3 regions of the Agrobacterium sp. 22-214-1 genome follow, and region 2 is predicted to be linked to each of the others. Evidence: riboswitches for the same ligand, from Rfam matches in the RefSeq annotation. Region 2 holds a riboswitch; each other region holds the start of a gene.
What was found. A riboswitch is a leader RNA that binds a small molecule or an ion and turns the genes downstream of it on or off. The one in region 2 is predicted to bind thiamine pyrophosphate.

Region 1: linked by a shared signal. The riboswitch ahead of thiC (phosphomethylpyrimidine synthase ThiC) and the one ahead of ACQZ5G_RS21960 (ABC transporter permease) in region 2 are both predicted to bind thiamine pyrophosphate.
Region 3: linked by a shared signal. The riboswitch ahead of thiB (thiamine ABC transporter substrate binding subunit) and the one ahead of ACQZ5G_RS21960 (ABC transporter permease) in region 2 are both predicted to bind thiamine pyrophosphate.

Annotation. Positions count from the first base shown of each region.
Region 1 is NZ_JBNWCK010000005.1:20,042-25,197, forward strand. It holds gene thiO (glycine oxidase ThiO) at 1-764, opposite strand, end outside; gene thiC (phosphomethylpyrimidine synthase ThiC) at 766-2,589, opposite strand; TPP riboswitch at 2,685-2,796, opposite strand; gene ACQZ5G_RS17935 (acyl carrier protein) at 2,979-3,230, shown strand; gene ACQZ5G_RS17940 (acyl-CoA dehydrogenase family protein) at 3,230-4,411, shown strand; gene ACQZ5G_RS17945 (amino acid--[acyl-carrier-protein] ligase) at 4,416-5,156, shown strand, end outside.
Region 2 is NZ_JBNWCK010000008.1:27,247-32,402, forward strand. It holds gene ACQZ5G_RS21950 (hydroxyethylthiazole kinase) at 1-329, opposite strand, end outside; gene ACQZ5G_RS21955 (ABC transporter substrate-binding protein) at 326-1,276, opposite strand; gene ACQZ5G_RS21960 (ABC transporter permease) at 1,273-2,058, opposite strand; TPP riboswitch at 2,189-2,291, opposite strand; gene ACQZ5G_RS21965 (DUF6538 domain-containing protein) at 2,608-3,936, shown strand; gene ACQZ5G_RS21970 (hypothetical protein) at 4,266-5,156, opposite strand, start outside.
Region 3 is NZ_JBNWCK010000005.1:179,684-184,839, forward strand. It holds gene thiQ (thiamine ABC transporter ATP-binding protein) at 1-456, opposite strand, end outside; gene thiP (thiamine/thiamine pyrophosphate ABC transporter permease ThiP) at 453-2,078, opposite strand; gene thiB (thiamine ABC transporter substrate binding subunit) at 2,098-3,111, opposite strand; TPP riboswitch at 3,149-3,259, opposite strand; gene ACQZ5G_RS18660 (VOC family protein) at 3,305-3,697, opposite strand; gene ACQZ5G_RS18665 (ABC-F family ATP-binding cassette domain-containing protein) at 3,794-5,156, opposite strand, start outside.

The DNA.
Region 1 (5,156 bases), on a different contig from region 2:
GCATAGGCAGCATTCAGGAATTCCATCATCGAACGGACAGAAATGTCGCCGGTATCCTCGGTCTCGATCATCGTCGCGCCCACCATGAAACGGCCAGGCTCGCGCGGCACGATGTAAAGCGGAATGCGCGGATGCAGCAGCCGGACGGGACGAGACAGGGAAACCTCCCGCGTGGCGAGATAGAGCATCTCTCCCCGCACACCGCGAAGATCGGAAATCCCGCCGATTGCCGCAGAACCAGTGCAATCCACCACCCGGTCGAACGGCTCTTCATCCAACGGGATACCCATATGGAACTGCACACCCATGGTGCAGAGCCGTTCATGCAGCGATTTCAGTGCAAGACGCGGATCGAGATGCCCCTCATCCGGAAAATAAAGCCCGGAACGAAACCGCCCGGCAAGATCTGGCTCCAGCGCGGCGATTTCGCCCTCATCCACCCAGCGATAGCCGGCGGTCCGCGATGCGAAACGCGAAAGCTCCGCCTTGTCGCGGGCCGGCGCAACGACCAGCGTGCCGTTACGGACGACAAGGCCGGGTGTCGCTTCATCCCACCAGTCGAGCGCCGCCCGACCAAGCGTCAGAACCGGCTCTTCAGCGTTTTCACGCTCGCACCAGGGCGCCAGCATGCCGCCCGCATACCAGGATGCGCCGCGAGAGGGTTCGGCATTGCGCTCGCAAACCTCGACGGTAACACCGGTCCGCGCCAGCTCGAAGGCCGCCGTCAAACCGGCGACCCCCGTTCCCTTGACCAGAACGCGCATGCTATTCGGCATCCGCAGGGGTCGCGAGCGGCATGTAAAGCTCACCGCCCTCCTTGAAGCGTGCGGCCATGGCCTCCAGCCCCTCCTTCTGCGCCTCGGCGCGGATATCGTGGGAAATCCGCATCGAGCAGAATTTCGGTCCGCACATGGAGCAGAAATGCGCGACCTTGTGCGCTTCCTTCGGCAAGGTCTCGTCATGGAAGGAGCGCGCCGTATCCGGGTCCAGCGACAGGTTGAACTGGTCCTCCCAGCGGAACTCGAACCGCGCGCGCGACAGCGCATCGTCCCGCACCTGTGCCGCCGGATGGCCCTTGGCGAGATCGGCGGCGTGGGCAGCGATCTTGTAGGTGATGACGCCGACCTTCACGTCGTTGCGATCCGGCAGGCCGAGATGTTCCTTCGGCGTGACGTAGCAGAGCATCGCGGTGCCGAACCAGCCGATCATCGCCGCACCGATGCCGGAGGTGATGTGGTCGTAACCCGGCGCAATATCGGTGGTGAGCGGCCCAAGCGTATAGAAAGGCGCCTCACCGCAGGTCTTCAGCTGCTTGTCCATATTTTCCTTGATCTTGTGCATCGGCACATGGCCGGGGCCTTCGATCATCACCTGGCAATCCTTCGCCCAGGCGATCTGCGTCAGCTCACCGAGCGTCTCCAGCTCCGCGAATTGTGCGGCGTCATTGGCGTCGGCAATCGAGCCGGGACGCAAGCCATCGCCCAGCGAGAAGGAGACGTCGTAAGCGCGGCAAATGTCGCAAATCTCGTCGAAATGCTCATAGAGGAAGCTTTCCCTGTGGTGATGCAGACACCACTTGGCCATGATCGACCCACCGCGCGAAACGATGCCGGTGACGCGGTTGACGGTGAGCGGGATGTAATGCAGCCGCACGCCGGCATGGATGGTGAAATAATCCACACCCTGCTCCGCCTGTTCGATCAGCGTATCGCGGAACACTTCCCAGTTCAGGTCTTCGGCAATGCCGTTGACCTTTTCAAGCGCCTGATAAAGCGGCACCGTACCGATCGGCACCGGCGAATTGCGGATGATCCATTCGCGGATATTGTGGATGTTGCGGCCGGTAGACAGGTCCATGACGGTATCCGCACCCCAGCGGATCGCCCAGACCATCTTCTCCACCTCTTCCGCCATGGAGGAGGTAACGGCGGAATTGCCGATATTGGCGTTGATCTTGACGAGAAAATTGCGGCCGATGATCATCGGCTCAAGTTCCGAATGATTGATGTTGGCAGGGATGATGGCGCGGCCGGCCGCCACTTCCTGACGCACGAATTCCGCCGTGACGTAGTCAGGGATATGCGCCCCGAAACTCTCGCCGTCACGCGCCAGCTTTTCCTTGGCCGCCTCGCGCCCGAGATTTTCGCGGATGGCGATGAATTCCATTTCCGGCGTGATGATACCTGCCCGCGCATAGGCAAGCTGGGTCATGGCTTTACCGGCCGTGGCTCTGAGCGGCTGGTGGCGCACGGAAAATTCAGGCGTCAGGCGTTCGCCGGTGGCAAAGCCGTTATCCTCCGGCTTGACGTGCCGGCCGTCATAGGCCTCGACATCGCCGCGCGCCACGATCCAGTCATGACGCAGACGCGGCAGACCCTTTTCAATCAGAACGGGATGCGAAGGATCAGTATAGGGACCGGAGGAATCGTAAACCGTCACCGGCGGTTCACCCGCCGTCGGATGAACCGCAATCTCGCGCATCGGCACGCGGATATGGGGATGCAAAATTCCCGGTTTATGGATTTTCGTGGAGGCGGCATGCGGCCCGGTGGTAACCGACAGCGGGATAGTCTTGGCAGCGATATTCATCTTGAGGCTCCAAAGTTTAACAGTGGAGACCCAGTTCGAGCCGGAATGATGGAAAATACCGAATTGCCGAAACGCGACGTCATACGCCCGCCCGACCTTCGGTCTTTGCACCGTCCCTACGCCAGTATGAACTGGATCAGGTTCAACGGGTCACTGCGCATGAAAGCAGAATCTCAGCCCCTTGACGGGACACCCCTGGTGAATGACCACAGCAAAAAACACCGACCGGCATTTGTCAAGGCCGACGATCCATGCTTGGCAAAGGTGCGGGAATGGCGCATGCTGCCGTTAGTTGTAATTAACCTAACGGTTTAGGCGAATATTATCGTTTGCAACATAACGATAAGCACAAACCATCCTGATGTGAAATTCATGGGAGATACGTCGGAATGAACGCGACTATTCGTGAAATACTGGCCAAATTCGGCCAGCTTCCAACCCCTGTCGATACGATTGCAGATGAAGCCGATCTTTATGCGGCGGGCCTTTCTTCCTTTGCATCCGTGCAATTGATGCTCGGCATCGAAGAAGCATTCGATATCGAATTCCCCGACAATCTGCTGAACCGCAAGTCTTTTGCGAGCATCAAGGCCATTGAAGACACCGTTAAGCTCATTCTGGATGGTAAAGAGGCAGCCTGATGAACGTCACCGTAGCGCCGCAGGATGAAACGCTGTCCGCGCGCGCGGGCCGTGTCGCGGCAATCGCCGCCAAACACGCGGATGAGGTGGATGTCACCGGCCGCTTCCCGCAGGAAGCCGTCGACGCCTTGCGACAGGAACGTCTGCTCGGCATCCAGGTCCCCTCTTCGCTGGGCGGCGAAAGCGCTTCCTTACAAGAAATCGCCGATATCTGCGCCCGGCTCGGTCAGGCCTGTTCGGCAACCGCGATGATTTTCGCCATGCACCATATCAAGGCATCCAGCCTGGTGGAACACGGCGAGACGAGCGCATGGCATGCCGGCTTCATGAGCCGCATCGCCAGCGAACAGCTTCTGCTCGGCTCCGCCACCACCGAAGGCGGCATTGGCGGCAATCTGCGCAATTCCATCTGTGCAATCGAGGTCGAAGGCGATTTCTGCCGGCTGGAAAAAGACGCCACCGTCATTTCCTATGGCAGCAATGCCGATGCGATCCTCATCACCTCGCGCGCCCACAAGGATGCCGCGCCCGCCGATCAGGTGATGACAGTCTTCCTGAAAAACCAGTACACGCTCGAAAAGACCCATGTGTGGGATACGCTCGGCATGCGCGGCACCTGTTCGGATGGTTTCCTGTTCCGCGGCGAAGCGCCCGCGGCGCAGATATTCCCTAAACCCTTTGCGGAAATCGCCGCACAATCCATGCTTGCAAGCTCGCATCTCCTGTGGAGCGCCGTCTGGTACGGCATCGCCTCGGATGCCGTGCTGCGCGCCCAGTCTTTCGTCAGAGCAGCGGCGCGCAAATCGCCCGGCACCGCCCCTCCCGGCGCGATCCGCCTTGCGGAGGTTTCCACCAAGCTGCAGGTCGTGAAATCCAACATCATCGCCGGCATCAAGGCTTACGAGGACACCAAGAGCGACCCCGAAAAACTGATGTCCATGGCCTTTGCCGTCGCCATGAACAATGTGAAGATCTGCTCTTCGGAAACCATTCTCGAGATCATCGATCATGCCATGCTGGTCTGCGGCATCATGGGCTACAAGAACGGCACGCCCTACAGCCTCGGCCGGCACCTGCGCGACGCGCACTCCGCCCGTCTGATGATTTCCAACGACCGCATTCTCGGCAATTCCGCCAATCTCCTGCTGGTTCACAAGCAGGACACCAGCCTCTTGGGATAAGACCATGGACATGCAAACATCGTTTCTCGATCGACTGTTCGAAGAAGGCCTGCTGATTGAAACCGGTGTGGACGGTCTTTATGGCCGCAGCGGCCAGTTCGAGGATGTCATTGCCGCCTTCGAGCGGCTGATCGACCGCACGGGTGGCAGTGACGGCGCCGAAGCGATCCGCTTTCCGCCCGGCATCAACCGCGCCTATTTCGAAAAGAGCGGTTATATGAAGAGCTTCCCACAGCTCGCCGGCACGGTCCATTCCTTCTGCGGCTGTGAGCTCGACCATGTCAGCCTGCTGAAAACCATGGATGAGGGCGGCGACTGGACCAAGGACCAGAAAGCCACCGACATCGTGCTGACGCCTGCGGCCTGCTACCCGCTTTATCCGACGATCGCCAAGCGCGGCGCGCTACCTGCCGGCGGCGGTCTCTATGACATCCAGTCCTATTGCTTCCGTCATGAACCCTCCAAGGACCCGGCCCGCCAGCAGCTTTTCCGCATGCGCGAATATGTTTGCATGGGCACCGAATCCGACGTCACCGAATTCCGCCAGACCTGGATGGATCGCGGCGTGGAGATGATGAAGGCGGTCGGGCTCGATGTCACCATCGATGTCGCCAACGATCCCTTCTTCGGCCGCGCCGGCAAGATGCTCGCCAACAACCAGCGCGACCAGAACCTGAAATTCGAACTCTTGATCCCGGTCACATCCACGACCAGCCCGACGGCCTGCATGAGCTTTAATTATCAT
Region 2 (5,156 bases):
AGACGCGACGGCGAATAGTCGCAATGCACGGGGTCGACGATCCACGGCTTGCCGGATGCATTGGCGATTTCGATCGCTAGCCGGATGACCTTGCGCCGCTCGGCATCCAGCGTGCCGAGATTGACGGTCAGCGCATCCGCCTTGGTGACGAAGCTCTCGATTTCCTCCAGCGAGGTGGTCATGGAAGGAATACCGCCAACGACGGTGATGCCGTCTGCGGTGAATTTCTGCACCACGGTGTTCATCAGGCAATGCACGCGCGGGCGCGTCTTGCGCACCCGCTCCAGAATCTCGGCGGCGATTGCCGCTGTCGGAAAATTCGTCGTCATGGCTGCTGCAGCTCCACGGCGATGTCGTCCGCCGCCGGCGCCTGCTTGATCAGCTGCATCTCCTGCATGAAGGCGCCGAAACGGGCGTAGCGCGCGCGGTCGAGTGCAGCCGGGCGCTTGGCGAAGCGCGGCAGCGTGTCGAAGAAGGCCTGCTTGTTCAGCGCATCGTCAAGGTTCGGATAGGCCTTGATGAAAAGCTGCCAGGATTCCTGAGGATGGTTGGTAATGAAGATCGCGGCCTGTTCCACGGCGGAGAGGAAACGCGGCAGGCGGCTGTCCTTTGCGAGATCCCGGTGCGTGACGAAGATCAGCTCGTCATAAGCCGGCACGCCGTGTTCCTCCGGAAAGAAGGAGCGGCCTTCATGTCCCTCGAGCTTCATCTGCGTCAGCTCGAAATTGCGGAAGCCGCCTAGCGTGGCATCCACCTTGCCGGCGATCAGCGACGGCGAGAGCGAGAAGTTGACGTTGATGAGTTCGACATCGTCCTTCGTCAGCCCGTCCTTTTCCAGCATGCGTTTCAGCATCGCATCCTCGAAGCCGGAAACGGAAAAGCCGACCTTCTTGCCCTTCAGGTCTTTCAGGCTCTTGATCGGCCCATCGGCCAGAACGGTGACGGTGTTGAGCGGCGTCTCGACCAGCGTGCCGAAACGCACGAGCGGCAGGCCGGCATCGTGATCGAGATAGAGGTTCGGCTGGTAATGCACGCCGATATCGGCCTGTTTTGCCGAGACGAGACGCGGCACGGCGGACGGGTCTGCGGGCGGAACCAGTTCGACCTCCAGCCCCGCATCGGCAAACAGGCCGCGTTCCTTGGCGATCACCATCGGCGCATGATCGGGGTTCACGAACCATTCGAGCAACACGGTCAGCTTGTCTGCCGCTTGCGATTGCATGGGTGAAAGCACGCTTGCTGCCGCGACGACGAGGGAAAGAAGAGTTCGTTTCATGGTGCCGAAAGTCTCCGTAAAGATCTGAAAGGAATGGTGTGTTCTGTTTCTTTGGCCCAGGGGGCCAGATTGGCGGTCGCCCGGTCGACGATGAGCCGCAGCAGCACCGCCATGACGGCGAGAATGGCCATGGCGGCGAACATGGTGTCGGTCTGCATGCGGGCATTGGACTGGATCATCACGAACCCAAGCCCGGCCGATGCACCCACCCATTCGCCGATGACGGCGCCAAGCGGGGCGAGCGGCGCCGCCACCCTCAGGCCGGAAATGAGCGATGGCAGCGCCAGCGGCACACGCAACCGGGTGAGGATCTGCCAGTGGCTCGCCTCAGTCAGCGAGGCGGCGTCGAGGATGGCGCGATCGGTGCGGTTGAGCCCGTCAGTGAAAGCGGAGGCAACGGGGAAGAAGATGATGATCGCCGTCATCACTACTTTCGAAGCCATGCCGAAACCGAACCAGAGGACGAGGATGGGGGCGAGCACGAAGACCGGAAAGGCCTGCAACACCAGAACCATGGGCCAGACGAGGCGGCCGAGACGCGGGATGGCGGCAATCGTGAAAGCGACGAGAATGCCGGCGGCGATGCCTGCCGCGAGCCCTAGCGCCATTTCACTGAGCGTCACCAGTGCCTGCCCGAACAGGAAGCCGGGCTGACGCCAGAAAGCGCCGGCAACATCGGCGGGCGATGGCAGGATATAGCGGGGCGGTGAAAACAGCCATGTTCCCGCCTGCCAGAAAACCAGCAGAAGACCGACACCGTTCAGCGCATGGGTGGCACGCATGAGCCGGACCTCAGACGCAGACGCAGACGCACCGTGTGCGAAGGGCGGAAGGTTTCAGCATCATCATTCGTCTCCAGATGTGACAATCCCGGAGATCAGGCAAAGCGGAGAAGAGAAAGGGCAGCGCCTCTTGGCGCGACAGTTCCGTTCCTACGCCGGCATGACCCGGATCAGGTAGATAAGGGTTTGGCAAAATGCCATCTCAGTGCCGCAGCACACCCCTCGGAAGAGTTTGATTTCATAGGAGAATTCAAAACTCATGTCAAATGTCTTCTTCAAATATTCCGTTGTGAACCGTTGCATCAGAAAATTGCTAATGGAATTGCTAATAAGCCAAACCGAAGGAACTCTATGTATATTTGTAAATTTGGATTTATTGCCGGTTTGTTTTCAAAACAAATGAGAATTAATATTTTATTTTGAAAACAAAATTGGGCGCCAAGCAAAATTAAACTTCGCTATATTGACTTGATGCGCCAAATTAATCTACAGTAATGCATCATCAATATTACGGAGGTGGAAATCCGAATTTGTCAGGGAGAGTTGTTCATGGGTGTTCATCCCAATCTTATGAAGCGTGAAAACGGCTACTACTATTTCGTCATGAATGTTCCGAAACGGCTAAAGCCGTTGACGAAACATCGCCAGATTTGGCGTTCCTTGAGAACGAAGGATGAGGCGACTGCACGGAGGCGTTTGCCCATTGAGCAGGTGAAATATGCTGTCCCTATGGACAGCGATATTGTGCCCGATGACGTTCGCATTGATTACAGCGAGATAAGGGTGGCGGCAAAAAAACTTAATGTTGACTATATTCCGCACTCCGACTTGATCAATCTAAACGTATCGCAGTTGCTCCAAGCCTATGAAGCCAGAGAAAATGTTAGGGCGCTCAAGTCCAAGCTGAATCCAATCGAGTCCGGGGCTATCGCCGGGATACTGGAGACGCCACCGGAGACACCGTTGCTATGGGAACAAGCGTTCAAGCTGTTTCAAGAGTTATCGCCTGAGAAAGTTTTTGGCTTGAACGAAGTTGAGACGAGACGGAAATGGCGTAGATTTGAGCAGGCAACCGATGATTTCTTAAGGCGGATGCCTACGCACACAAACGTTCTAGAAATAGAGAAACGTCATGTCGCAGAGTATCGAAAGAAGCTGATTGCTGCATGTAAGGAGGGTGAATTCAAGGGGGATGAAGGCAATAAGAAACTGATGTGGCTTCGGATCATTTTGGATGTAGTAATTGCTTCTCACTATCCAGAGCGGACAAACGTCTTTGAAAACTTCAAACCCATCAACCTTGAAGATTCTGCGAAACGTAAGCCGTTCACCGAAGCAGAAGTCAAAATTGCCAGAGCCGCGCTGGAGAAATCTTCGATGAGAGAAGAATGCAAAGCCATCGCGATCCTCGGCGAAATGACGGGCTGCGGTGTTCGAGAACTCATTTGGATGGAGGCAGCGGACATTCGTCTTGATGCTCCAATTCCGTTCATCAGTGTGTACCCTAATTCTTTGCGCCGAAAGGTCAAGAAAGGCGGTGTACGCCACAGGGATATTGTCCTAACGGGCGATGCGCTGGAAGTGATGAAGCGCTTTCCGAACGGGTTTCCGTCTTTCCATGACGGTCAAGGTCCAACGCGCATGAACTGTTCGATGTCCGGTTTTTTCAGAAAGGTTGTCCCGGGTAAAGGGCACTACTCATATCGCCATCGGCTGGACGACCTATTGAAAAGATCAGGCTGCGATCTCGGTTTAAAAAGCGCGATTATGGGGCATTCACTCAAAGGTCACGCTGGGTATTATGGGGAGGGATACTCTCTTGAAAACCAGAGGGAGGCGTTAGAAAAAGCATTCGAATACGCAAAAAATAAACAATAATATCAAAACGATATGCTGAGAAGTGAATGACTTTATATTATGAATATCGGCGTATTCCAAACAGGGAATATGTGAGTTGCAGAAATATACGATCGATAATCTCGCGAAAAGCGAGAGGTTGCGAAAGGAATTATTTGAAACGATTGATTGGGTGATTACCAATGCTAAAGATCAAAGCTTTTCCGAAGCGGCGTTAAGCCATGCGAAAGCGAAGAAACGCGTTCTGGAGGAGCTAGACCTCATCGTACATTACTAGTAGCGCATGACGGCGCTTTAACCGCTACGTCAGCCAAATGATATTTTTGGCTGACGATTGTTCACCTAGAAACCTATTGGCTAATTGCTTTCTCTGCGATTAAATGAATCTGATGCAGAAATTCTCGCTGGCGAACTCCATCATCGCCGCGTCTTTCAGCCGTGCGAAGAAGCTTTAGAAAAGCGTCTTCCATCTCGTCGGTGGATACGAGAGCACGTGGTTTTGATGGTTTGGTGCCTCTTACGCGTTCTGCCTCTCGCCTAGCGTTTTGAACGTAAAAGTTGGCTAATTCAATAGCCTCCTCGACCGTCTTTAGCGGCGAGAGTACGATCTGGTTCTGCAAACGACTTCGAAACGCGGGTAGAGCGGATGAGTATCTTCGCATGGCATCAGGAGTGATAGCCAACATCATAAAAAGATGTTTAGGCAAAGCGTCCATTATGGCGCGCATTGCCGAGAGATATCGAACTATTGCTGCGGGTCCTAATACCCCGTCTTGTTTCTCTAGCTCATCCAAAAGCAGGAATACGCCTTTCAGCAAGCTAAGTTCGCTGCTTATCACAACAATGTCTCGAAGAGCCGCTGTTTTTGACTCAACAGTATCGAGTCTGAATTGAACACCCAGACCTTCTCGATGAATCTTCAAAAGACGCAGACCCAATAACCAATCCTCGAATGCTCGCAAGAGGTCGTCGGATTCTGGGAACTCTGAAAGTGTCTTCAGTGCTGCTTTCAGATCAGTACTACGAACTAGGCTAAGTGAAGCTGGATCGCTGCTAATCGCTTCAGCAAGGCGTCTGTAGTGATCTTGACCAAGCTCCAAAAATAATTGCCGTATAGTCCCGTCAAAAGATTTTTCAGGGTCAGCCAAATATCGTACTACGTAATAACCCTCATCGTCACTGAGGGCGTCATGGATGTCCTGCTCAAAGTGGTTGAGCAAGTTTGTCTTACCAACGCCTTG
Region 3 (5,156 bases), on a different contig from region 2:
CCTGACCAGCGCACGCGCCAGCGCCGCTCTCTGCCTTTCTCCGCCGGAAAGCGTGCCCGGCAAACGTTTGTCGAAACCCGCCAGACCGACACGTGCAAGCGCCATCTCAATCCGTTCCCGGTCTTCCACCCGCAATTTCAGCCCGGGGCTGACACCGAGAGCGACATTGGTGAAGATATCGAGATGCGCAAACAGATTATTATCCTGAAAGATCGATGAGACCGGTCTTTCCGAAGGATCGAGCGCCGTCACGTCCTGCCCGCCGATCATTACGCGGCCGGAATCCGGTTCCTCGAAACCGGCGACGAGATTGAGAAGCGTAGATTTTCCCGAGCCGGATGCACCGACAACGGCGGTTATCTGCCCCTTAGGGAACGAACAATCAAGTTCGAAATCTTGTGTTCCAAGCCGCAGCCTGACCTTGTCCAGTTCAACGGCAAAATCATCGACTGTCATATGCTCGCCCTTGCTGATTGGGATTGCCGTGAAACGCCGCCTGCGGCAAGCAGCAGGCAGACGATGCCGAGAAGGAAGGCGTACCCGGCGGCATCATTGGTGCGATAGCTGCCCATATTGCTATAGACCAGCCACGGCAGGGTGACGAAATTTTCCGAGCCGAACAGGGCAACCGCGCCTAAATCGCCGAGCGACAGGGCCATGGCGAAGGAAAACGCCATAGCCAGCGGCCGCCACAGAACCGGCAGATCGGCAAACCGCAGCCGCGTGAGGCCCTGAAGCCCGAGACTGGCGGAAAGCCGGCCGGTGCGTAAAAAATGACTGGTGAAGGCCGGCTCCAGCACCCGCATGGCAAGCGGCAAAGCCATCAGCATATTGATAAGCGCCACGAGAACGGGAGCATAGAAGCTGACATCACCGAAAACCCGCAATAACAGGAACCACCCGCTTCCCAACACGACAGGCGGCATCAAGAGCACCAACGAAGACCCCGCCCCAAGCATGGCGGAGAGCAAGCGCAGAGGCTGCCCCACCTGCCGTCTAGAGCCTACAGCCTGGCGCGCGCCGATGATCGCCATGCAGCAGAACACGACAAGGGCTGCGGAAAGCGCGGCGATTGCAAGGCTGGTCGCAGCCGCGCGTAGAAAAATCGGCGCGGACAGAAGACGCGGCAGATCGGCACTCAAACCCGAGACTGCTATGGCGACAAGCGGCAGGCCGATCAGCAGAACAGCGAAGACAATTGCCGCCCCATCCCACAAACGGGCGCCGATACTCTTGCCGTCGAAACGGCGAAGGGAACAACCAAGCGAAGGGATTTCCGCTTCGGGCGACGGCAAAAAGGCGAGAAGGCCGAGCAGAATTGCGGTGAGGGCAATCTGCAAAACCGAAAGCGTAATCGCCCGCTGCGGATCAAAATCGAACCGCAGCGCCTGATAGATCGCCACCTCCAGTGTCGTGGCTGCCGGCCCGCCGCCTAAAAGAAGCACGAGCGTGAAGCTGGTGGCGCACAACATGAAGATAAGCCCGGCGATACCGGGAACGAGACGCGCGACCGCCGGCCATTCGATAAAACGGAAAACCGAGACCGGCCCCATGCCGAGGCTTGCTGCCATGCGCCAATATTCGCCCGGAATACGTTCAAGCCCGGCCAGCATCAGCCGGACCGAAAGCGGCAGATTGAAAAACACATGGGCGATGAGGATGCCGGAAAGGCCGTAAATGCTGAAAGGTTCATCCGCACCGGCAAAAACGAGGGCCGTATTCAAAACACCCTGCCTGCCCCAGATGGTGACGATGCCGAAGGCGCCAACGATGACAGGCAGACCCATCGGCACCGCCATCAGCCTGATGATCCAGATCCTTCCCGGAAACTCGCGTTGCCGGGAAAGCGCCAGCGCCACCGGCAGGCCAAGAACAATGGAAAGAAGGGTGGAAAGCGTTGCCTGATAAAGCGTGAAACGCAGGATGCGCAGCGTATAGGCATCCATGATACCGGCAGCAGACGCGCCCGCATCAAAAGACAGGAGGGCCGCAACGGCGAGCGCCATGAACAGGAAAACGGCGGCAAAAGCCGCCGTTCCGAAAATGATCGACCGCCGATAGTCGCGACGCAGCATCATGTGCGGGCGTGCCTCTTCCTCAATTCATGCTCATGGCCACAAGCCATTCGTCGATCCACGCCTTGCGGTTCTTCGCCACCTCTTCCGGATCCATCAGGAAAGTCTTCTGCGGCACCACGAGTTTGGAAAAAGCCTCCGGCAAGGGATTGGACGTTGCCGCAACCGGCATCATCCAGTTGTTTTCCGGAATGGCATCCTGAAAACCTGATGTCAGCGTGAAAGCGAGGAACTGCTTTGCCAGCTCCTTGTGCGGCGCGTTTTTGAGAAGGCCGGACACTTCGATCTGGATATAGTGCCCTTCGGAAAAAGCTGCGGCCTGATAATGATCCGTTTTTTCGGCGACCATATGATAGGCGGGCGAGGTGGTGTAGGAGAGCACCATCGGCACCTCCCCCTTGGTGAAAAGGCCGTAGGATTCCGACCAGCCCGGCGTGACGGTGAGAATGCGCTTCCTGAGCTTTGCCCATGCTTCCGGGGCCTTGTCACCGTAGACCGATTTTACCCACAACAGCAGGCCGAGCCCCGGCGTGGAGGTGCGCGGGTCCTGAATGGCGATCTTCTGCGAGGGGTCGCCTTCCACCAGCTCTTTCAGGCTCGCCGGTGGGTTCTTCACCGTCTGCGTGTCATAGATGACGGCAAAATGCCCGTAGTCGTAAGGCACGAAAACATCGTCCCTGTAACCGCCCGGCACCTTGGCCGCCGACGCATCGACGCCGCTAACATCAAAAAGACCGGTCTGTTTCGCCTCGGCAACAAGATTGGTGTCGAGACCAACGACCACATCCGCCCTGGACCCTGCGCCTTCAAGCTTCAGACGGTTAAGAAGCGCCACACCATCCGCAACACCGACGAAATTGACCGTGCAACCGCAGACCTTCTCGAAGGCTTCTTTTACCTTGGGACCGGGACCCCATTCGGAAACGAAGCTCTCATAGGTATAGACTGTCAGTTCTTGCTTGTCCTGCGCGGCGGCAAGACCGGGCAGGAACAGCGAAGCGGCAACAAGGGAATTCAGGAAAAGACGACGGCGCACGGGTATCTCCTCAAAACAAAAAGGGAAATAGCCGCCTGCCTTGAAGCCGTCTAATCCCTCCGCCGGTATGAACCGGATCAGGTTCTTCGGGTTGGCAAGCCTCTCAGCCTTTTGCACGCAAGCGCAAAAGACACCCCGTTAGATCAAGATGATGGTGTAGTCCCGTCGTCCCTGCTTGGCAAGATGGCAGCCGTCAGCCCTGCTCTGTCATATGCACCAGCTCCCAGACGTGCCCGTCGGGATCCTGAAAGCTGCCGGCATACATGAAGCCGTGATCCTGCACGGGTTTCCAATCACTGCCACCGGAGGCAAGCGCCGTTGCGATCATCCGGTCGATTTCGTCGCGGCTTCCCGCCGTGAGACAGGTCAGAACCTCGGTGGTGCGCGTCGCATCGGCGATGTCGCCGTTGATGAAATCGCGGAAACGCCCTTCCTGAAGAAGCATCACGAAGATGTTTTCTTCCACGATCATGCAGAGCGTGCGGTCGTCAGAATATTCCGGATTGAAGCTGAAACCGAGAGCCGTGAAGAAGCTTCTTGATTTCTCGATATTCTTGACCGGCAGATTGACGAAAATCATGCGCATTTTCACAACTCCTCCAAACGAACCAGCATAGAACGGCAATTCCGCTTTTCTGTCAAAGACCGAAGGAGGGTCGATCAAACGAGGGGCCTGCGGCCTTCAGCCTTCCAGTTCCTCGCGCAGCATCTCCAGCTCCAGCCATTCTTCTTCCATGGTCTCGAGCTTTTCACGCAGCTTCGTCATTTCCTTCGCCAGCGTGTTGAAAGTGGCCGGATCCTTGGTGAAGAGATTAGGATCAGCCATGCGCTCCTCGCGCTTGGCGATTTCGCCTTGCGCCTTTTCCATCTCCTTCGGAAGATTTTCGAGCGCGAATTTCTGCTTGAAGGAAAGCTTGCCCTTGGCCTTTGAAGGATCCTGCGATGCAGAGGCCGAAGGTGCGGCCTTCGCTTTTTCCTGTTTCTCAGCCTTGCGTTTTTCTTCCGCCGCGCCCTTGCGCTGCGCCATCATGTCCGAATAGCCACCGGCATATTCGATCCATCGTCCGTCCGGTTCATCCGGATTGACGGGCGCGATGGTGGAGGTGACGGTGCGGTCGAGAAAATCGCGGTCGTGGCTGACGAGGATAACGGTGCCGGAAAAGCCCGCAACGATTTCCTGCAGCAGATCGAGCGTTTCGATATCGAGATCGTTGGTCGGCTCGTCGAGGATCAGAAGATTGGTCGGCCGCGCCAGAATGCGTGCTAGAATAAGGCGCGCGCGCTCGCCGCCGGAAAGGTTGCGGATCGGCGTGCGGGCCTGTTCCGGCTGGAACAGAAAGTCTTTCATATAGCCCGTCACATGCTTCAATTCGCCGTTGACCAGCAGATTTTCACCGCGACCATCGGTCAGATAATGCGCGAGCGTATCGTTGGGATTGAGATCCTCGCGTTTCTGGTCGAGCGTCGCGATTTCCAGATTGGTGCCGAGCTTCACCGTGCCGCTATCGGGCTCCAGCTGGCCGGTGAGCATCTTCAGAAGCGTGGTTTTACCGGCACCGTTCGGGCCGACGAAACCGATGCAATCTCCACGATGGACGCGCAGCGAAAACGGCGCGACGATCACGCGCTCGCCATAAGCCTTGGTGATGGCCTCCGCCTCGATGACCAGCTTGCCGGATTCACGCCCTTCGGTAACGGTCGCCTGCACCGTGCCCTGCGGTCCCTTATGGCCGCGATATTCCGCCCGCATGGCCTGAAGCTCGCCGACGCGGCGCATGTTGCGCTTGCGCCTTGCGGTCACGCCATAACGCATCCAGTGCTCTTCACGCTCGATGGCCTTGCCTAGCTTGTGCTGTTCCAGTTCTTCCTCTTCCAGCACCTTGTCGCGCCATTCCTCGAAATGGGCGAAACCGCGATTGAGACGCCGGGACTGGCCACGATCCAGCCAGACGGTCGAGGTCGAGACCTTTTCGAGAAAACGCCTGTCATGCGAAATCAGCACCAGCGCGCTGCGCGTCTGCTGCAGCTCGCTTTCAAGCCATTCG